3 regions of the Thioalkalivibrio sp. ALE16 genome follow, and region 3 is predicted to be linked to each of the others. Evidence: predicted binding sites of a transcription regulator. Region 3 holds the regulator's gene; each other region holds the start of a gene.
The links. Region 3 encodes FliA, which starts transcription of late flagellar genes. Its sites were predicted from a motif close to GCTAAAGTTNNNNNNNNNNCNGCCGATA; they were not measured.
Positions count from the first base shown of each region.

Region 1 (7,185 bases), on a different contig from region 3:
AGGATGGATACCGGCACCTTGCGCGGGGGGCGGGATTCCTCCCACTCGGAGACGACCATGGAGATGCTGTAGGCCTCCTGGCCACTGGAACAGCCGGAAGACCAGACCTTGATGCTGCTTCCCTTCGCAGCCAGCTCCGGCAACAACACATGCCGGAGGATCTCGAACGGAAAGCCATCGCGAAACCACGAGGTTTCGTTGGTCGTCATCGCGTCGATCACACGGGTGCGCAGCCGCGGATTCGGGGCTTGCCGCATCGCGTGCAGGAGCTCCGGCACGCTCTTGAAGTCGAACTCGTCGAGCAGCCGGGACAGTCGGCTCGACACCAGATACTGACGGCTGTCACCCAGCACCAGGCCGCAGCAGTCCTGCAGGAAGCGGGAAAACTCCTCGTAATCGCGGGAATCGATCACCGGTTCATCCCCGAGCACAGTCCATGGTGATTAGCATCCTGATGACGAGTCCTTGACAGCGGCGCCCGCGCCACGAAACGCAGGGGGAATCCCCGGTAGCGGGTTTCAGTATACGGTGTCGCAGGCGGGACACGACACTGGGCCCTTGTCGGCCATGTGACGCCGCCCCGGCCTTGCCGGGCGGCAACCCCGTTCCCCCCGGCGGTCATTCGACCTGTTGATCCTCGCGCCCGGTCTGGTCGAGCACCGCGTTGGCCAGTTCGTCGGGGTTGAATTTCGAGAGAAACGCATCGGCCCCGGCGCGCTTGACCATGTCGGTATTGAACTCGCCGCTCAACGAGGAATGCAGCAGCACCTTCAGATCTTTCAGGGCGGGATTGTCCCGGATCCGCGCCGTCAGCGTATAGCCGTCCATGCGTGGCATCTCGATGTCCGAGATCACCAGCTCGATCTGGTCGCGAACCGGGCCCTCCCCGGCCTTCTGCTCCAGGAAGTCGAGCGCCTCCTGACCATCCTTGAAAACCTCGTATTCGAACCCGAGACCGCGAATCGCCCCCTCGATCTGCTTGCGCGCCACGACCGAGTCGTCAACGATCACGACCTTGCGCCCCCCCGCTGGCGTGGCGTCCGCTCGGATGGACTCGGAGACCTCGGTCGGCAGAGGATTGACGATCGAAAGCACCCGTTCCACGTCGATGATCTCGACCAGCTTGTTGTCGATCTCGGTGACCGCGACCAGGAAGGACTCGCGCCCCGTACCACGCGGAGGGGACTTCACGTCCTGCCAGTTCACATTCACGATCCGGTCCACGGCCGACACCCAGAACCCCTGAACCGAACGGTTGAACTCGGTGACCACCACCTTCTGGTCGCCGCTGTCGCTGGCACCGGCCGCGCTGCGCAGGCCCATGGCGCGCGCCAGATCGATAATCGGCACCGTGCCGCCCCGCAGCGTAGCCACACCGCGCACCACACTCATCGACCCCGGGATCTGGCGCAGCGGCGGCGACGGGATCACCTCGCGCACCTTGAACACGTTGATTCCGAAGGTCTGTGATCCACCCAGGTGGAACAGCAGCAGTTCCATCCGGTTCTGACCCACCAGCTGCGTTCGCTGGTTCACATCGTCAATGAATTGACTCATGGTGCTGCTCTCCTTGTCCCGCGCCCATCTGCCGCGAGCCGCTCCCGGGAGCTCAGTGTGCACCGCGCACCCCCGGGCTGTCATTTGCAATCGCCTGTATGCGCCTTCTGGCGCCGCTTCCCAGGGATAACGGCATTGAACGCCGGGCCTTGAGTCGGGCACCGCCCGGACAACTGGCATCAAACCTGCATAGCTTCGGGTCCGCGAACGGACGCGGCAGACCCGGGGTATTCCCTCGGGCGGCGAGGACCGGCATATGCATCCACATACAACCTGTACATCACGCTGCATCCCCATGGGGCTCATGGCTCTCGTGGCGTGGTTCGCGCTCTCCGTGCCGGCCCACGCCGAGATCCACCCCGTTGCGGAGATCCGCGCGGCCGCGGAACAGTTTCTGTTGCAGGAGCTGGACGCCGAACATAGCGACGACATCAATATCGAGATCGGCCAGCTCGACAACCGGCTCCGGCTGGCCTACTGCCATGACGGACTCAACGCCCGTTTCCCGCCCGGCGGCCGCCGCGACGGCAATACCGCGATCCACCTTCAGTGTGCGGGCCCGGTCACCTGGCAGCTGTATGTCCCGGCCACGGTGGAACGTTACGCTCAGGTGCTGGTGGCCAGTCGCAACCTCCCTCGCCAGCACACGCTGACCAGCGGCGATCTGCGCTTCCAGCGCATCGAGACGTCACGCCACGCGGGCAGTTATCATGAAGACAAGTCGGCCCTCATCGGTCAGCAGACCCGGCGCAGCATTCGTCCGGGCCAGATCATCGGCACACAGCACGTCACCCAGCGCGAGATCGTCAGCCGCGGCCAGCGGGTCACGATCCTTGCCGAAAACGGCTCGATCGCCATCCGCATGCAGGGCGAGGCCCTGGAAAACGGCAGCCTCGGGGACCGCATCCGGGTCAAGAACACCTCGTCCGGGCGCGTGGTCGAGGGCGAAATCCAGCCCTCCGGGCACGTCCGGGTGACACTTTGATGCCGACTCTGTGATCGGTGTTAAAAAAACCACCGCCACAGGGCTACAGTTTCAGCACACGCGGCCGTAAACACTTGCAGCACAGTTACAACGACAGGACGGCACAATGGATATCAAGGGCCTCAATACGAACAGTCTGCGCCCCGACGGCCAGAGCTCCACGGTCAAGGGCCGCGAGGACTCCAGCGGCGCGCCCAACCGGGCGCAAGGGTCGGATAGCGCCGCGACCACCGGTAACGATTCGCTTACCCTGACCGGCGCCGCCCAGGCGATGAGTTCGGCCGCCAGCGCCGGCGAGAATGCCCCGTTCGACGCGGCGCGTGTGGCCGAGCTGCGCGAGGCGATCGCCAGCGGCAACTACCCGGTGGACAACGAACAGCTGGCCGACCGCATGATCGACCTCGAGCGCCTGCTGCGCTAATCACGGACCTCACCGATGAACACCGACACGCGCCATCGCCTGCTGCGCTCCCTGGAAACCTCGATCCGGCTGGCCCACCAACTGGAAGAGGCCCTGATCCAGGAGACCCGCGCGGTCGAGGCGCGCACCCCGGAGACCCTGCAGGAGGTGGTGGCGACCAAGCAGGGGCTGCTGCAGGACCTCGAGACCGAGACCCGCCAGCAGCGCGCTATCGCCGAGGCCGCGAGCGAGTCATTCACACCCGAGGGCATGGCCCGCCTGCTCTCGCGCATGGACGACGGTGCCGTCCTCAACGATCACTGGCAGGCCCTGCGCCAGTCCATCGAGCGCTGCAACACCCTCAACCAGGGCAACGCACGCCTGATCGATCGCGATCGCCAGCGCGTGGAGCTCTCCATGCAGATCCTGCGCGGCGAAGAGGCCGGCCCGGCGGCGACCTACGACCCCTACGGGCGCACCCGCCCCAACACCCGTGGCGGACGCCGTATCACACAAGCCTGATGCAGCTTATTCGCACCGATGCTGGCATTTCGGATGCTCGACCAGTACCTTGCGTCCTCACACCCAGCTAACGTCACGGACGCATGGACGAAACCGACTACACGGTCGACAAGCCGGACCGGATCGCCGGCATTCTCAAGGACCTGGACCACAAGCTCACCCTGGTCAGCGTCCGGCTCGACGCCGACGGCCCGCTGTACACCTCGGCCCTGGTCCGGCTGGACCCCGCCGCTAAGGAACTCTTTCTCGACGAACTGAATCCGCCGCGCGCGCACCAGCATGTCACCTCCGGTATGCCCCTGCGGGTATTCGCCGCGCTGCGCGGCGTGGCCGTACGCTTCTCCACCACCGTGGCCCGGATCGAACATGAAGAAGGCGGCGCCCTGTACGCCTGCCCCTACCCCGAAACACTGGAGCATCTCCAGCGCCGCGAAACCTTCCGCGTTCACATCCCCATGGCCCAGCGCCCGCAGATCGAACTGCGCGCGCCCGGCTGGAAGGGCCCGGTCATCGGCGAGCTCGTCGATCTCTCGGGCCAGGGCATGTGCATCGAGCTGGCCACGGCCACGCTCGACACGCTGGAGACCGGCACCACCCTCGCGTTCACCAATCTGCTGCTCCCCGACGTCAGTGAGCGGCTCTCGGGCGACCTGCGCCTGGCCAACCGGCGGCGCAGTACGCGGGACGGCTACGAGTACGCCGGCTTCGAGATTGTCGGGATGACCCAGTGGCTGGAGCGCCAGACCAACCTCGCCTTGCTGCATTACCAGCGCGAGGCGCGTCGCCGCTCGATGGAATAGACCCGCCCGGACAAACTCGGACGTCAGACACAAAAAAGGCCGCTACAAGCGGCCTTTTTGATGCTTCCCGTTTGGTCGGGACGGCAGGATTTGAACCTGCGACCCTCTGCACCCCATGCAGATGCGCTACCAGACTGCGCCACGCCCCGAAGCCGCGAACTATATCCGATTCCCCGCCGTCACGAAAGCACCCAACACCGTCAAAGCGAACCGAGCGCCCATCACGGCACACGAGTGTTTAGTTCACCACAGAGTGCACGGAGGACACAGAGAAACGCGAGGGAACGGAAGGCATCGATGGATGCCGGATTCGGAGGACGGAGTGGGCCCGATAGGGCGCAACCCGCCACCCGTTAAGGCGTTCGGCCAGACCACATACCGACACCCAGGGTAGTTATCCGCGGTCAGGCCCTAACGATCTTCTCCGTGAACTCTGTGCCCACTGTGGTTCAAAAGGCCTTTCTGAACACGGGTGCCGGGAAGGTCAGGCGCGGAGCGTGCGCAGTACGGACTCGAGCTCGGAGATGGTGTCCTGGATGATCTGCTGGGCCTGCTGGCGATCGCCCTTCGCCTCATCACCGGAGAGCTTCTGGCGGGCCCCATTGATCGTGTAGCCCTCCTCGTACAGCAGAGCCCGGATCTGGCGGATCAGGATCACGTCCTGGCGCTGATAGTAGCGGCGGTTCCCGCGGCGCTTCACCGGCGCCAGCATCGGGAATTCCTGCTCCCAGTAGCGCAGCACGTGCGGCTTGACCTGGCACAGCTCCGCCACCTCGCCGATCGTGAAGTAGCGCTTGCCCGGAATCGCGGGCAGTTCCTGGTGGTTACTCGCCTCCAGCATAGCTCTCTACCCGCTCGCGCAGTTTTTGCCCCGGGCGGAAGGTAACCACACGTCGCGCGGATACCGGGATCTCCTCGCCCGTCTTCGGATTGCGTCCCGGACGCTGGTTCTTGTCGCGCAGGATGAAGTTGCCGAAGCCCGAGAGTTTTACGCCCTCGCCTGCTTCCAGCGACTGGCGCATTTCCTCGAAGAACATCTCGACGAATTCCTTGGCCTCGCGCTTGTTGAGACCCAGTTCCTCGTTTAGCACGGCGGCAAGATCCGCCTTGGTAACAGCTGCCATCGCCTTATTGTCTCAGGGTTGCGTTGAACCGGGCCTGGAGATGCTGCATCACCGCGTCGGTGACGCCAGCCACATCCTGTTCGCCTAGGGTGCGATCAAAAGCCCGTAAAATCAAGCCCAAAGCCAGGCTCTTCTCGTCCGGATTCAAGCCCTTGCCCTGGTACAGATCAAACAGGCGGACATCCTGCACCAGCTCCAGGTCCAGCTCCCGGATGGCCGCCAGCACGTCGCCGGCGGCAACCGATTCGCCGACCACCACCGCCAGATCGCGCCGGATCGACGGATAGGGCGACAGCGGGCTGAACTGGGCCACCGGCGCGCGGGCCACGGCGACCGCGTCCAGGTCGAACAGGTAGACGGGCTCCACGTCGAATCGCTCGCACAGGGAGGGGTGCAACCGCCCGACCCAGCCAATCGCCTGGCCATCCACCAGGACGCGCGCTGACTGACCATCATGCAACGCCGGGTGCCGTTCCATACGGAAGCCCAGCTCCCCGGAGACCCGCTCGCAGAGGGTCTCCACCACCCCCTTCGCGTCAAAGAAATCGATCTTCCTCGGGGCCCCTTCCCAGTGCTCCGGTGCCGCCCGGCCGCCGAGCAGACCGGCCAGGCGTGCCTCCTGGCGCAAACCCGAGGCGTCCGGAACAAACCGCAGACCGTGCTCGAACAGCCGCAGATCCGGTTGCTGGCGCGCCTGGTTGTACGCTGCGGCAGTCACCAGTCCCGGCCACAGCCCGGGACGCATCACCGCCAGGTCGGACGAGATGGGATTGGCCAGGGCCAGGGGTTCGACGTCCGGATAGAACGCCCGGGCCGTGTCCGCCGCAACAAAGCTGAAGCTGATGATCTCGTGAAACCCGCGGCGCGCGAGCCCGTCGCGCAGTGACCGCAGGGCATTGTCCGGGGTCACCGGCGCTACGGGCGTCGGCAGGGTCTGCGGCAGGGCATCGTAGCCGTGCACCCGCGCCAGCTCCTCGATCAGGTCCTCTTCGCGTTCCAGATCGAACCGCGCGCGCGGCGCCCGCACCGACCAGCCGTTACCGACCGTCTCCACCTCGCAGTCCAGCGCCCGCAGGATGCGTTCGATCTCGGCGGCATCGAGTGTGACCCCCAGCAGGCGCTGGACTCGCTCCGGGCGCAGGGTGATCGCGTTCTCCCGGTGCGGAGCCGGCGTCTCGCCGGTCTGCTCGACCGGGCCGCACTGCCCTCCGCAGATCGCAAGAAGAAGCTCAGTGGCGCGCTCCATGGCCCGGGGGACCAGGGTGGGATCGACCCCGCGCTCGAAGCGGTGCGAGGCATCGGTGTGCAACCCGTGGGCCCGGGCGCGGCCGGCCAGGGCACGCGGGGTGAAATGCGCGCACTCGAGGATTACCCGCGTGGTGGCCTCGTCGACCGCACTGGCGGCCCCGCCCATCACGCCGGCGAGCGCCAGCGGCCCATCCTCTCCAGCAATCACCACGTCCCTGGGCGACAGTTTCACCGTCTGCTCCCCACCCAGCAGGGTCAGGGATTCACCCTCTTCCCCGCGTCGCACGATGATCCGTTCACCGGCGCGCCCGGCATCGAAGGCATGCAGGGGCTGGCCCAGCTCCAGCATGACGTAGTTGGTCACATCCACGATGGCGCTTAGCGGACGCACCCCGGCACGCCGCAGGCGTTCCGTCATCCAGACCGGTGTGGCAGCCTTCGCGTCCAGCCCCTCCAGCACCCGCGCCGCATACAGCGGGCAGGCCTCCGCATCGCGGACCTCGATGGCCACACGGGCTTCGCTGGCCACCTGCACGCCCGGCATGTCCG
Region 1 is NZ_KB906359.1:35,210-42,394, reverse strand. Features, by position in the region: gene F627_RS0106520 (protein-glutamate O-methyltransferase CheR) at 1-413, opposite strand, end outside; gene F627_RS0106515 (chemotaxis protein CheV) at 619-1,557, opposite strand; gene flgA (flagellar basal body P-ring formation chaperone FlgA) at 1,853-2,542, shown strand; gene flgM (flagellar biosynthesis anti-sigma factor FlgM) at 2,649-2,963, shown strand; gene F627_RS0106500 (flagella synthesis protein FlgN) at 2,979-3,464, shown strand; gene F627_RS0106495 (flagellar brake protein) at 3,548-4,264, shown strand; tRNA gene F627_RS0106490 (tRNA-Pro) at 4,337-4,413, opposite strand; gene F627_RS0106485 (MerR family transcriptional regulator) at 4,749-5,105, opposite strand; gene F627_RS0106480 (integration host factor subunit alpha) at 5,089-5,388, opposite strand; gene pheT (phenylalanine--tRNA ligase subunit beta) at 5,393-7,185, opposite strand, start outside.
Region 1: a site for FliA is predicted at 1,685-1,712, ahead of F627_RS0106515 (chemotaxis protein CheV). Genes of this name have one in related genera too.

Region 2 (7,185 bases), on a different contig from region 3:
AGAACGACAAGCCTTTGCGCAATGCGCCGGGTCTCGGCGCATTGCCGTCAACGAGGTAGGCAGGCGAATACGCGCCTTATTCGGTAGCGGCGTCGCGGGGCCACTCGCGAAAGCCTTCGCGAACCGAAAGGCAGCGGGTATACCCCAGGTCCCGCAGCAGCTCGGCGGCGCGCAGGCTGCGCCGGCCGCTGTTGCACAGGCACAGCAGGATCTGGTCCTGGGTGACGTGATGCCGGTTAATCAGGGAGATGAAGTGCTGGAAATCGCGATCGTCCGGCTCGTCCGCGTCCAGCAGCTCCTGCTCTTCCTCCGACAGGCCCCGACCCAGTAGCTGCTTCAGGCGGAACAGGGGCACCGGGACCGCCCCTTCCACCTCGCCCTCCAGTTCCAGCTCGAAGGGCTGACGGATATCCAGCAGCACCGCCAGACCAATATCCACCAGTTCGCGGGCCGCGTTGACGCTGATCTCCAGCTTTGGATCGTCCGTCTCGTTCACCATGCAGGCTCCTTTTGCGTCGGGGTTGTGAGGGCGCACGGGGTTCGCTTCAGCAGGCGCCCCTAGTTCCGATAGATTTCGCGAAACACCGCATGATTGCAAAAGGCCCGAAGCCCGACGCGCACGCGCGCTGGCCCTGCAGCGCCTCCACACACCAGTCCATGCCGCATGCATTGGGCCCCGTGGTTGTACGCGCCGGCCGAATCACCGGTCTCTCGCCTGCTCGAAGCGATTTTCGGGCACTATCGCAAGGGCAATCGTCCCCCATGGAGGCCCCCTTGACCGACGAGACTACCGGTGGAACCGAAGGCACGCTTCCCCTGCAACGCCTGGCCGGCTGGGCGCTTCGCGGCATCGCCGCCCTGACGGGCCTCGGCGGACTGCTGGCCTCGCTGGCCTTCTGGATGCTGGCGCAGGAGACACCGGAGCTCCCATGGCCGCACGTCTCCCTGATCCTGCTGCAGATCCTGTTCGGGATAGCCGTAGTCGCTTGGGTCGCGTTGTTGTGGCGACGCGCCCGGGCACTGGGAGCACTGGATACCCGGGACTATCCCGCCATCACCTGCGTTGTCGTCTGCATGCGGCTGGCGGGCGAGTTGCTGGCAACCGGCGTGGCCCTGTTCGCGCTGGCCCTGTCGGTGATCTCCCTGACGGCCGCAGAGCCCTTCGCGGGCGCAGCCGTTGCCGCGTTCGGGCTTGAAGCGGAACAGGTGGAAGCAATCGGCTGGGCACTGGCCGTGCTTGCAGCCCTCCTGTGGCCGCTGGCCGGGCTGTTTGCGGCCGGGATGATCCTGTTCGGGGCCTACCTGTTCGCCGACGCCATGATGGCCATGCTGGAGTACGTACGCGACCTACGGCGGATCCGCGAGACACTGGCATCGACCAGCGGGCGCGACCCGGAATGAGATGGCGGCCGGGCCAGGACCGCGGGTACCGGCCCGACCGGCGACCCACCACCTTGGGCGACCCTCGGCGCGGTTGATGTGGCTCAAGGTTTGGCGCGCGGGGCCGTTTCATCTGTCATCAGGGTAATGCCGCCGCCGGTGGCGTCCGCTGCCATGCGCGCGAACAAGGCGCGGCACCTGCCGGTAACACCGCAGCCGTCCGCGCACGACGCCCGCCCCCGGAATACCCGGGGCACGGACGCCTGCATGGATCGGCATTCCCCCGGCCCGGTACCTCGGGCTTACCCCTTCCAGGCCATACAAGGACCCGCCCATGAACCTCCGCTCGCTCTCCGTTCGATCCAAGCTGGTCATCACCATCGTGGTGCCCGTGGCCGCACTCCTGCTGCTGACGGCCCTGGCCGCCCGCGGCACGGCCAATATCGAAGAAGGCGTGCAGAACATCTACCACGACCGGGTCGTGCCCCTGCAGCAACTGAAGACCATCGCGGACAACTACGCGGTGCTGGTTATCGATGCCGTGAACAAGGCCGATGCCGGGCGCATGACCGCGGAAGAGGCCCTGGCCGACGTGCGCGAGGCGCGCACGGAGATCGCCACAATCTGGGAGGCCTACCTGGCCACGACGCTGACGCCCCGGGAACAGGAACTCGCCGATGGCGCCCGCTCCCTGTTCCGCGCGGCGAACGCGGACCTGGATCGTCTGGAGGCGGCGCTGGGCGGGATGTCGGGCGATGTGCAGGGCGAGCTCGATGCCTTCAACGGCCCGCTGTACGACAGCATCGACCCGATCAGCGACCAGATCACCGAGCTGGTCGACCTGCAGATCGACGTGGCCGGCGCGGAGGCCGAACGGGTATCGGAGTTCTACACCCAGGTGCTGGTGCGCAGCGGCGCCCTGATGCTGCTGGTCCTGATCGGGGTCGTGATTACCGGGGTGTGGACCTATCGCTCGGTAGCGCTCCCGATCGCGCACATGCGCCAGACGCTGGAGGGGATTGCTGGCGACCATGACCTGTCGCGCCGGGTGAATGTCGGTGCGGACGACGAGATCGGCGCGACCGCGACCGCCCTGAACAGCATGCTCGACCAGTTCCAGGACTCCATCCGCGAGCTGCGCACCCTGACCGACCAGATGGCCTCGGCCGCCGAGCAGTTGTCCGCGGTCAGCGCGCAGACCGACGGCAACATTGACCAGCAGCGTTCGCAGACCGAGCAGGTCTCGACCGCGATGAACGAGATGGCGGCGACGGTTCAGGAGGTCGCGCGCAACGCCTCCGATGCCGCCTCCTCCAGCCAGGAAGCCGACCAGGAGTCGCGCGCGGGCGGCGAGGTCGTGCGTACCGTCGTCAGCGACATCGGCCGCCTGTCCGGCGAGGTCGCCACCATCGAAGAAACCGTGCGCAACCTGGACGAGAAAGGTCAGCAGATCGGCTCGGTGCTGGACGTGATCCGCGGGATCGCGGAGCAGACCAACCTGCTGGCCCTGAACGCGGCGATCGAGGCCGCCCGCGCGGGCGAACAGGGCCGCGGCTTTGCGGTGGTCGCCGACGAGGTCCGCACCCTCGCCTCGCGCACCCAGGACTCCACCGCCGACATCCAGGCGATGATCGAGGCCCTGCAGGCGGGCACCCGCAATGCGGTCACCGCCATGGGTCGCGGACGCGAGATGGCGGAGGCCACCAGCAACGATGCCGAGCGCGCCGGCCAGGCGCTGGAATCCATCGTCCAGGCCATCGGCCGGATCAGCGACATGACCACGCAGATCGCGAGCGCCGCGGAAGAACAGAACGCCGTGGCCGAGGAGATCAACCGCAACATCTACGCGATCAACGACATCACCGGCGACACCGCCAATGGCTCGCGCCAGACCGCGACCGCCAGCCAGGAGGTCGCGGATATCGCCTCGCGGGTACGCGACCTGGCCTCCGCCTACCGCATCGCCTGATCCCCACGCAGGCGACCCAGGCGCGGCCCGCGCCACGGCGGCCACCGGACCCGGCTTCCGGGCACAACGATCGCGACGGTATAGTCGTGCGGCGTTTTCCCGGGAGGTCGCATGAGACTCTGGTCGAAATGGAAAAAAGGCGGCACGCTGCTGGCCGATGTGCTCAAGCGCAACGGGGTCGACCCCAGGGCGGCCGCTGCCAGGGAGGTCTTTCGCCAGATCCTGGACGATGCGGAGGCGGCGGCCGATGCCCGTCTGAAAGACGAGCAGGCCGACGGCTCGCTATCCCCGGACGAGCGCAACACCCGCTGGGAAGCGCTGTTCTTCGAGGAGATCCGCGCCCGGGCCAAGGACTACGCCCAATCCGCGCGCAACCAGGGCAAGAATTAACCCGCCCACACTGCCGGGTCCATTTCGTGGCGCCCGTCGCGCTTCGTGCTACCCTCCGCCGCGTTTCCCGACCCACCGGTCCCGCCCATGAAATTCTTCCGCCTGATCAGCGTCCTCGAGGGTTTGTCGCTCATTACCCTGCTGTTTATCGCGATGCCGCTGCGCACCTACGCGGACATGCCCCTGGCCGTCACCTATGTCGGCTGGGTCCACGGCATCCTGTTCATCGTCTACGGCGCGGCGTCGGTGATGGCCAGCCACCTGAGCGGCTGGCCGGTTTGGAAATGGCTGCTGGTGCTGTTCCTCGGCGTGGTGCCCTTCGGCTTCCTCTACGTGGACTACCTGATCCGCCGCGAAACCGCCCCCACCGGCAACGCCGAGACGGCCTGACGCGCGGCACAGCCCCACACGGCGTCATCCCGGCCTCAGCGAAGCGCAGAGCCGGGAGCGCCAACGCCGCCCTTGCCACCGACCGCGCCCGCCCCACCGGCGGAGACCCCGGATCACCGCTGCGCGGCGTCCGGGACGACGGAGCGCAGGAGACCCGACGTCAGGCTTTGTGCCTTGCCCTGCACGTCTGGTGGCGCAAGGGCGTCGGGCGCACCCCTTCCACGGCCGAGAGTGTCGACACCAGACGAGTCCGGGCCTGAGCGCGCGTGGTGCCGACCCGCGCCGGCTCAGTCTGCGTCGCGCAGGAGCTGCTGCTCCATGTCGACTATGAAGCCCGGCAGGGTGTCTAGATCGTGCTGATCACGCACGCCCTGCTCGCCCTCGCGCACCAGCGTGCCGCCCGGGTGGTCGTCGCTGTGCAGGAACTGATAGGTGATCTGACCCGGGTAGAACACCTCCACCTCGGTCCATTCCAGGTCGGCTTCGTCCAGATCCCCATCGACGCGGCGGGCGACGATGTCGGCCTCCCCGTCTTCCAGCCCCAGGGTCATCGGCAGCGAGACCAGGTGCCAGCGCGCGCCCGCGGCACTGTGAACCGCGAAGGCGACGTTGTAGGACGCGCCATGTTCCAGGGTCTTGCTGTCCCGGGCGTTGGGGGCCTCCAGCGTGCGGGTGAGTGCAATCCGCCAGGCGCCGTCTTCGTAGCCACCATCGGCACGGATCGCACCGCGGCTGCCGCTCGGCTCTTGCAGGAACCGCTGCGGGATCACGTCGCCTTCCTGCCAGTCGTGGTCCGGATCGAAGGCGATTGCGTTGCCCTCGTGGATGTAATAGGCGTCGTCCTGGCCGTACTCGCGGGCGATCAGGGCCTCCCACTCCAGGGCGGGGGCTCCGAGCTGCTCCGGATCGAACATCCAGGCAGGCTGATCGGCGTCGTCATCCCAGTTGGTCGTGAACATGCTGGTGCCCTCGGACGACAGGCGGTAGTGCAGCACGTAGTTGTTGTCCGCGTAGCCCATCGGGTGGCTGCGGTGGGAGCGCCACTGCCACAGGTCGAGGAACACACCGTCGGACTGCAACTGTTCCAGGGCCTCGTCATCGATGACCTGATCCCAGGAGACCTCTTCCGGATCCTCCGTGACGCGGGTCTGCGGGAGGTACTTGCGCACGTCGCTGCGCCCGAGGTCGCCGCCCAGCTTGGGATGCTCGCGAACGGCATCCGCGTCCACCTCGGAGGTCAGGCTGCGCATACCGTCGTGCGCGGTCATCCATCCGCCCATGCGGTCGAAACCCTCCACCTTGCCGTCGTCCAGCATCATGGAGATCCGGTCCTCGTACAGGCCGTGCTCGTCCGGCCCCGGGCCGCCGGATCCGTAGCGCACCCACTCGCCATCCTCGTAGCGCCAGACCTGGTGATACCAGCTGGGCGTATCGGTCTCGTACTCGTAATGGATGCGGAAGTCTTCGTCGTTATAGACCGCGGCGACCCGCAGAACCGCGCGGGCATCCTCTTCGGCGGGAATAAAGACATTACGATCGGTGTCCACGACACGGGGTTCGGCCAGTGCCAGAGCCGGGCAGGCGGCGGCGACCGCAAGGGCCATCAGCGTTTTCTTCATGTGGCTCTCCCTATATATGGCTTTGAAGATATTTTGAACTCCCTACGACCACAAGGGAATTAGCCAGTTCCTGCCGGGTGTCCCGACAGAGATCACGGCCAGAGGCCGTGCAACGCTGGCACCCGCACCCGGCAGGAGCCGCACACCCTCAACAAACCCTCAACGAAGGAGACCTGGATGGATCACCACGACGAAGCGTTTCTCCGACGCGCACAGGCCGCGCGCGAGCGCATCGATGAAATTGAACCGAAACAGGTAGACGACCACCTGGCATCCGGTGCCATCGCCATTGATGTGCGCGAACCGGAGGAGTACCAGAAGGGCAGCCTTCCGAACGCCCGCAACGTTGCGCTGGATTCCATCACCCGCCAGATCGAGGGGGTGGTGCCTGACAAGGGCGCGCCCCTGGTCTGCTTCTGCAATGGTGGCAACCGCGGGGCACTGGCGGCGGCCCAGCTGGTGGATATGGGCTATACCAATGTCCAGTCCATCGCGGGCGGACTGCGCGCCTATCAGGACCCGGATGACACCACGGAAAAATGAGAAAGCCCCCTGATCGATGACAGGCCGTGCGCCCGAGCCTCCGCGGGCGGGCGCAGCTTCCACCTTGCGCCTGCGCGCATGGTTAAATCGGCCCTCGTCTTTCTGATAGCGAAACCGCCATGATTGCCGTGATCTTTGAAGTCGAGCCCCATTCCGAACGCAAGCAGGACTACCTGGATGCGGCCGCGAGCCTGCGCGAACACCTGAAGGACGTCGACGGATTCATCTCCATCGAACGTTTCGAAAGCCTCAGCACGGCCGGCAAGGTGCTGTCGCTGTCCTTCTGGCGGGACGAGGCCGCGGTGCGGGAATGGCGCAACCTCGAGGAACACCGTCAGGTGCAGGCGGCCGGGCGCGCCGGCATCTTCGCCGACTACCGCCTGCGCGTGGCCGAAGTCGTGCGCGACTACGGCATGCACGAGCGCGACCAGGCCCCGCGCGACTCGCGCCGCGCACACGGAAACTGACGCTCTCCGCCCTGCCCGTCGCGCAACTACCCCCGTGCTGGACTATAGCTTCAGGGTTACCCACTGACGGGAGATAGGGCATGGGCATCGTGAGCGAATTCAGGCAGTTTGTGGCGCGCGGCAACGTGGTGGATATGGCCGTGGGCGTGATCATCGGGCTGGCGTTCGGCCAGATCGTGTCGTCGCTGGTATCGGATGTGGTGATGCCGCCGATCGGCCTGCTGATCGGCGGGGTCGACTTCTCCGATCTGGTGATCGTGCTGCGCGAGGCCGAGAATGGCGTGGCGGCGGTCACCATCAATTACGGAGTGTTCATCAAGCGCGTGGTGGACTTCCTGATCATTGCGGCCGTGGTATTCGCCGCCATCAAGATGATCGCGCGCCTCCAGCACAAGGAGGAGGCCCGGCCCGCGGAACCCCCGGCCCC
Region 2 is NZ_KB906355.1:172,490-179,674, reverse strand. Features, by position in the region: gene F627_RS0102785 (rhodanese-like domain-containing protein) at 77-499, opposite strand; gene F627_RS0102780 (hypothetical protein) at 775-1,401, shown strand; gene F627_RS0102775 (methyl-accepting chemotaxis protein) at 1,715-3,349, shown strand; gene F627_RS0102770 (hypothetical protein) at 3,461-3,739, shown strand; gene F627_RS0102765 (DUF3817 domain-containing protein) at 3,827-4,129, shown strand; gene F627_RS0102760 (ethylbenzene dehydrogenase-related protein) at 4,417-5,748, opposite strand; gene F627_RS0102755 (rhodanese-like domain-containing protein) at 5,926-6,291, shown strand; gene F627_RS0102750 (antibiotic biosynthesis monooxygenase) at 6,411-6,758, shown strand; gene mscL (large-conductance mechanosensitive channel protein MscL) at 6,839-7,185, shown strand, end outside.
Region 2: a site for FliA is predicted at 1,483-1,510, ahead of F627_RS0102775 (methyl-accepting chemotaxis protein). Genes of this name have one in related genera too.

Region 3 (7,185 bases):
TCAGGGCATCGCCGTCCTTCGCCTGGCGCACCTCGATGTTGCACATCGCGTTCAGCCGGTCGGCAAAGGCCGGCGTGAAGCTGGCCGGCATGTGCTGGACCAGCACAATCGGCAACGGGAAACTGGCTGGTAGCGGTTTCAGCACCTCCTGCAGGGCGACCGGCCCCCCCGTGGAAGTCCCGATCAGGACCGCCCGCAGTTGCCGCAGGGGTGTTGGCGGCCGGGTGCGCGCGACCGGCGGCTGTTGCTTGGCAGCGTCTGCGGCCTGACGGTCGGCTTCTTCCCGCCGCGCGGTCGGCCGCGACTCGCGGGCCGGTGTGCTGGTGCCCGGCGCGCTGGCCGAGCGCGCGCGGCTGCGCGACAGCGAACGCACCCGGCGGCGCAGCAGCATGCGGGCGCTGTCCTCGTCGCCCGCCATGTCGCTGAACCGCTTGGGGAGGAAGTCCACCGCCCCGGCCTCCAGCGCATCCAGGGTGGCCTGGGCGCCTTCGGTAGTCAGGCTGGAGAACATCAGGATCGGCCGCGGACTCTCGGCCATGATCTTGCGCACCGCGGTGATGCCGTCCATCACTGGCATCTCGATATCCATGGTCACGACATCGGGGTCGAGCTCGCGCACCTTTGCGATCGCCTGCTCGCCGTTCTCGGCCGAGCCGACCACCTCGATGCCCGAGTCGGAATCCAGAATCTCCGCAATGCGCCGACGAAAGAACCCGGAGTCGTCGACGACCAGAACCCTGATCGGCATCCTCAGCCCTCGCTCGTGCGCGATGCGCGGCGGGGACGGCCGGACATCTGCAGTTGCCGCATCAGGATGGTCACCAGATCCGAGACATCCAGGATCAACGCGATCCCGCCATCCCCGGTAATCGTGGCGCCCGCCAGGCCCTTCACGCCCTGCAGATTCTGCCCAAGGGGCTTGATGACGACCTCTTCCTGACCGACCAGGTCATCCACCACCAGACCTACCTTGCGATCGGCGGTATGCACCACGACCACATGGGCGTCCTTGCGCGGCTCGGGCTCGTGGCCCGGCTTCAGCCAGCGCTTGAGGTAGTGAATCGGCAGTGCCTGCTTGCGCACGATGATGACCTCCTGGTCATCCACGTAATGCGTCTTCGTCAGGTCCAGATCCAGGATCTCGGATACCGACGCCAGCGGGATGGCGAAGCGCCGGCCATCCAGGATCACCATCAGCGCGGGCAGGATCGCCAGCGTCAGGGGCAGCTTGACCCGCAGCGTGGTGCCCACGCCCACCTCGGAGTCGATCTCGATGGTGCCGTTGAGCTGCGAGATCTTGGTCTTGACCACGTCCATCCCGACCCCGCGGCCGGAGACGTCGGAGATCTCGGTCTTGGTCGAGAAGCCGGCCATGAAGATCACGTTGAAGGCCTCGCGATCGGTCATGCGCTCGGCCATGGCCGGTTCCATCAGGCCTTTCTCCACGGCCTTGCGCCGCAGGGCCTGCGGGTCCATGCCGCCGCCGTCGTCCTTGATCAGCAGCGCGATGTGATCGCCTTCCTGAGCGGCCCCCAGCACTACGGTCCCCTTGCGCGGCTTGCCCGCCGCCTCGCGTACCTCGGGGGTCTCGATGCCGTGGTCCACGGCATTCCGGACCAGGTGCACCAGCGGATCCGACAGGGCCTCGACCAGGTTCTTGTCGAGGTCGGTGTCCTCGCCGAAGATCTCCAGCTCGATCTCCTTGCCCAGATTGCGGGAGAGATCGCGGATCACGCGCGGGAAGCGGTTGAAGACCTTCTTCACCGGCTGCATGCGGGTCTTCATCACCGAGGTCTGCAGATCCGAGGTCACCAGGGCCAGGGAGCTGATCGCCTTGCCCAGCTCGTCATCGACATGCTGCGAGCGCAGCATGCTCAGCCGGTTGCGCACCAGTACCAGCTCGCCCACCAGGTTCATGATCTCGTCCAGGCGCTCGGTGTCGACGCGCACGGAAGTCTCGCCCTGCGGGGCTGCCCGGCCGCCCCCCTCGGCACCCCCGCCGCCGGCACGCGCGCCGCCACCGCCCTGGACTCCTGCAGGGGTATCGGCGGGCGCGGCGGCCTTCTCCGTTTCGGCCGGTTCGGGCTTCGCCGACGGGGCTTCCGCAGGTTCGTCGTCTGCGGGGCTGGGGACTGCCCCGGTAGCGGCCGGCCCGGCGCCCTTGGCCTGCAGCTCGTCCAGCAGGTTCTCGAATTCGTCGTCGGTGATCAGGTCGCCGGAGCCACTCGCATCCTCCGCAGCCGGTTCTTCTCCGGCCGCATCGCCCGCGGTGGAGCCCGTCTCCACGGGCTTCGGCGGCTGATCGCCGTGCAGGCTGTCGAGCAGGGCCTCGAATTCGTCGTCGGTGATCTCGTCATCGGCGCCGACCATCGCGTCGCCATCCGCCGCCGGTTCCGCATCCGTATCCGCTTGCGGTTCGGGCTCTGGCTCCGGCTCGGGTTCCGGGGGCGGCGGCGCGGCGGGCTCCGCCGCCACGTCCTCGTTGTTCGCCATGCGCCGGAGGTTTTCCACCAGGTCGGCCTCGGCGGGCGTGGGATCCACGCCGGAGCGCAGGTCCCCGAACATCACGTTCAGGGTATCCAGCACCCGCAGCATGGTGTCCATCAGGTGACTGTCCGCCCGCCGCTCACCGTTACGCAGCAGGTTGAAGACGTCCTCCGCGTGATGGCACACGGTCACCAGGGGGTCCAGGCTCAGGAAGCCGGCTCCGCCCTTGATGGTATGGAAGCTACGAAAGACCGCATTCAGCAGATCCCGGTCATCCGGATTCTGTTCCAGGTCGATGAGTTGCTCGTTGAGCCCCTCCAGCAGTTCCCCGGCCTCGATCAGGAAGTCCTGAAGGATTTCGTCATTGGGGTCGATGGCCATTCAGTCTCTCCGGTCGCGTGGCGCCATTCGCATGAGGGGAACTGCCTAGAAGCCCAGGCTCGATAGCAGATCGTCCACCTCGTCCTGTCCTTGAACGACATCCGCGGCGGAATCTTGAGTCTTGGGCACGCTGGGACCGTGACCCTTGCGGTCCGCCTCGCGTTGTTCAAGCGACGCCTCGGCCGCCTCGACCTGCTCCATGCGCCCACTGGAGAGCCGGATCAGGGACACCAGGTTCTCTTCCAGGTCGGTCACCAGCTGGATCACGCGGCGAATCACCTGGCCGGTAATGTCCTGATAGCTCTGTGCCATCAGCACCTCGGAGAGCAGCCGGCGCAGCTCCTCGGTGTCTTCCCCCGCCTGCGCGAAGAACGTGTCGAGCTCGCGGGCAAAGTCCCGGAACTCCTCCACCGAGAGCTGGCGGTTGCGAAAGCGCGTCCACTTCGCCGTCAGGTCGGCCGCCTGCTGGCTGAACGACTCCGCGATCGGCAGGCTCGACTCGATGGCATTCATGGTGTCGTGGGCCGCCTGTTCGGTCATCGTGACCACGTAATTCAGGCGTTCCTTTGCGTCCGGGATCTCCGCCTGGGTCAGTTCGACCAGACGCGAATCGCCGCGGAAGCTTTGCAGGGCCTCGTGAAGATCACGGGTCAGCTTGCCCAGCTCGTCGAAGAGTTCGCGGTCATAGGGGCGTGCCAGATCCTGCACCAGCGCCCGGGCGCCCGTGTCGTCGCCCGCCTCCAGCGTCTTGACCAGCTGCCGCGCAAGCTCCAGCTGATCGTCGCGTGGTGGGTGTTCCTGTTCAGTCATGAGAAGCCTCTTGCGGGTACGGCGCGGAAGGTTTCGGACAACGCCCGCGGCGGTCGGTGCCACGGGCGCCGGGCATATCGGTCACAGGCGCATGATTATCCCTGTGCTTCAATGCGTTCGAAGATCTTGTCGATCTTTTCCTTCAGCGTCTCGGCGGTGAACGGCTTGACCACGTAGCCGTTCACGCCCGCCTCGGCCGCCTCGACGATCTGGTCGCGCTTGGCCTCCGCCGTCACCATCAGCACCGGCATGGACTTGAGGTTCGGGTCGGCGCGCACGGCCTTCAGCAAGTCGATCCCCGGCATGTTGGGCATGTTCCAGTCGGTGATCAGAAAGTCGAAATCCCCGTTCTGCAGCATCGGCAGCGCGGTGCTGCCGTCGTCGGCTTCCTGGGTATTGTTGAAGCCAAGATCACGCAACAGGTTCTTGATAATGCGCCGCATCGTGGAAAAGTCGTCCACGATGAGAATCTTCATTCCCTTGTCCACACGTCACTCCGGGATTCGTAGGGTGGGTTTTAGAATAACTGCAAAGCCGTACCGTCTTCGAGCCACGAACCCAGGCGGGCACGCAGTCGAATGGTGGCCTGACTTCGGATCTGGCTGACGCGCGACTCGGTCACGCCCAGCACGGCACCGATCTCGCGCAGGTTGAGCTCTTCGATGTAGTAGAGCGACAGCACCAGCCGCTCGCGTTCGGGGAGGTCGCCGAGGGCTTCGGCCAGTTCCTGACGGAACTCACCGGCCTCGAGGGTGCGGGCCGGCGACACCTCCTGCCCTTCGATCACGCGATCAGCCCCGTCGTCACCCCCGCCGAGGTCGTCCAAAGCGAACAGGTGGGCCCCGGCGTGATCCTGCAGCATCTCGTAGTACCGGTCGATCGGCACGTCCAGCTCGGCGGCGACCTCGCTGCCACGCGCCGCCCGCCCCTCGCGCGCCTCGACGGTCTGGATCGCCGCGGCAATACGCCGACTGTTGCGGTGCACCGAACGCGGTGTCCAGTCACTGCGGCGCAGCTCGTCGATCATCGCGCCACGGATGCGGATGCCGGCGTAGGTGGCAAAGGTCGCGCCCTGGCCGCCCTCGAACTGGCGCGCCGCCTCGAGCAGCCCGATCATGCCCGCCTGAATCAGATCATCCACCTGCACCGAGGCGGGGAGCCGCGCCATCAGGTGATGGGCGATGCGGTGGACCAGCTCGACGTGATCGGCAATCAGCTGTTCGTGTCCGCCGCTGGCCGCGGAGGTCGCCTGATAGCCGGAAAGTCGATTACGCGTCGTCATCATGCGCTCTGCAGCATCCGTTCCACGAAAAACCCGACGCCACCGTGGTCACCGCCCCCCACCGGCCAGCGGTCCACGGTCCGTGCCAGTTCGGCAAAGGCCTTCCCCGCCGGGCTCCCGGGGTACTGCTGTACCACTGGCGCGCGTTTCTGCACCGCCTTGCGCAGGTGATCGTCCATCGGAATATAGCCGGCCAGGTCGAGCACCACCTCCGGCAGGTAGTTGCCGCAGACGGTATTGAGCTTCTGCATCAGTCGCTCGGCGCCTTCGCGGCCGTCGACCATGTTCGTCACCATGCGGAAGCGACGCAGGCCATGATCGCGGTGCAGGACCTTGATCAGGGCATAGGCGTCGGTAATCGAGGCGGGCTCGTCGCAGACCACCACCAGGGTCTCCTGGACCGCGCGGCAGAACGACGTCACGGATTCCTGCAGGCCGGCCGCGGTGTCCACGATCAGCACATCCAGGGGTTTGCGATAGGCGCTGAAGGCATGGATCAGACCGGCATGCTCGGCCGGCGTCAGGTTGGCCATCGCCGCGATCCCCGAAGCCGAAGGCACCACCTTTACCCCGTCCGGCCCCTGGACGAGCACATCCTCCAGGCTGTCCACATCACCGGTCACCAGGTCGTGCAGCGTGCGCTCGGGACGCATCCCCAGCAGCAGGTCCACGTTGGCCAGGCCCAGATCGGCGTCGAACAGCATGACCTCGCGCCCGAGCCGGGCCAGGCCCACCGACAGGTTCACCGATACGTTGGTCTTGCCCACCCCGCCCTTGCCCGAGGCAACCGCGATGACCTTCAACGGCTTGTTAGTGCGTGGCATAGCGCCCCTTCCCGACCGGTTGAATCAGTTCCAGCGTGGCGGGCTCCGCCGCCCGTGCCGGACGTGCCTGGGCGCGCGCGCGTCGCGGCGGTTCCATCTCCGCCAGGCGCTCGGCCGCCCAGGTCTCGCGGGCATTGGCCGCTGCCCCGGGTTCATCGGCGGCATCCTCCAGGGCCAGTCGGGTCAGATACCCGGTATCGACCCGGTGAAAGTCCTCGGCAATACGCTGGCCATCACTGACGAACCCCAGCCCCAGGTGCTGATCGAGCAGTACGGACAGGACCTCGCCCAGCTCCTCGGCCTCGTCCAGCTTGGTCAGCACCAGCGCCGAGGGCTCCGCCTTGCGAAATGCCTCCAGCACCCGCCGCAATGCGCTCCCCTGGGTCGTCGCCGACACCACCAGCCAGCTCTCGGCCCGGATGTCCGGCGGCAGGTGCGCGAACAAGGATTCGTCCTCCACTGCCCGCGGGGCCAGTCCCGCCGTATCCACCAGGATCAGGTGCCCATCCTCCACGCGGCGCGCCAGTTCGCGCAACTCTCGCGCGTTCTGCAGCACCCGCACCGAGATCCCCGCCATCTGGGCGAAGGCCTGCAACTGGCGCGTGGCCCCGATGCGCTGGCTGTCCAGGGTGACCAGCGTAACCGAATCCGGGCCCATGCGGCGGATCTGGCGCAGCGCGATGCGGGCCAGCGTGGTGGTCTTGCCAACGCCGGTGGGCCCGACGAGTGCCAGCAGGCCGCCCTCGTCCAGGATGTCCGGTCGGTGGGTGGCAATCGCGCCCGACAACCGTGCCCGCAGGCGTTCCCAGGCCTGTTCCGGCGAGCTGTCATCGAGAATGCTTCCGGCCAGGCTGCGCGCCAGGGCCTCGCTGAACCCGCGGTCGATCAGGCGCGCCTTGCATTCCGCCGCCAGCGGGTGGCGGGCCGCCCAGCGCGCCTCTTCGCTCTCCGCATACTGGCGCGTCATCAGGCTGCGCAGGTCGCGCAGCTCCTGCCGCATGGCGGTCAGCTCCGGGTCGGCCGGCCACGACGCTGCGGCCTGACCGGCGCCGCGCTCGCGAGCCGGCCGGGCGGTTGTGCTCGCTTCGCGGCTCGTCGCGGGCGCGTCCTGCGCGGCTACCGGCTCCGACGCTGCGCCGTCCTCCAGCGCCGCGACCACCTCCAGCCAGCCGTCGACCCGGCGACTGGACAGGATGACCGCGTCCTCGCCCTGCTGCTCGCGCACCTGGCGCATCGCGTCACGCATGTCCCGGGCCCGATATCGTCTGACGTTCATGCTTTTTCTCCTGCGCCGCTCGCGCGGCGGAACCCTTCATCGTGTCGTTCAGGCGGACTGCTTCTGCGACTCTTCCTGGCCGACGGTGGCGACCACCCGGATCCGGCGATTGTCCGGAATCTCGG
Region 3 is NZ_KB906358.1:146,649-153,833, forward strand. Features, by position in the region: gene F627_RS0106095 (chemotaxis response regulator protein-glutamate methylesterase) at 1-748, opposite strand, end outside; gene F627_RS0106100 (chemotaxis protein CheA) at 751-2,868, opposite strand; gene F627_RS0106105 (protein phosphatase CheZ) at 2,914-3,678, opposite strand; gene cheY (chemotaxis response regulator CheY) at 3,774-4,154, opposite strand; gene F627_RS0106115 (RNA polymerase sigma factor FliA) at 4,196-4,963, opposite strand; gene F627_RS0106120 (MinD/ParA family protein) at 4,960-5,784, opposite strand; partial or broken gene flhF (flagellar biosynthesis protein FlhF) at 5,953-7,060, opposite strand; gene flhA (flagellar biosynthesis protein FlhA) at 7,109-7,185, opposite strand, start outside.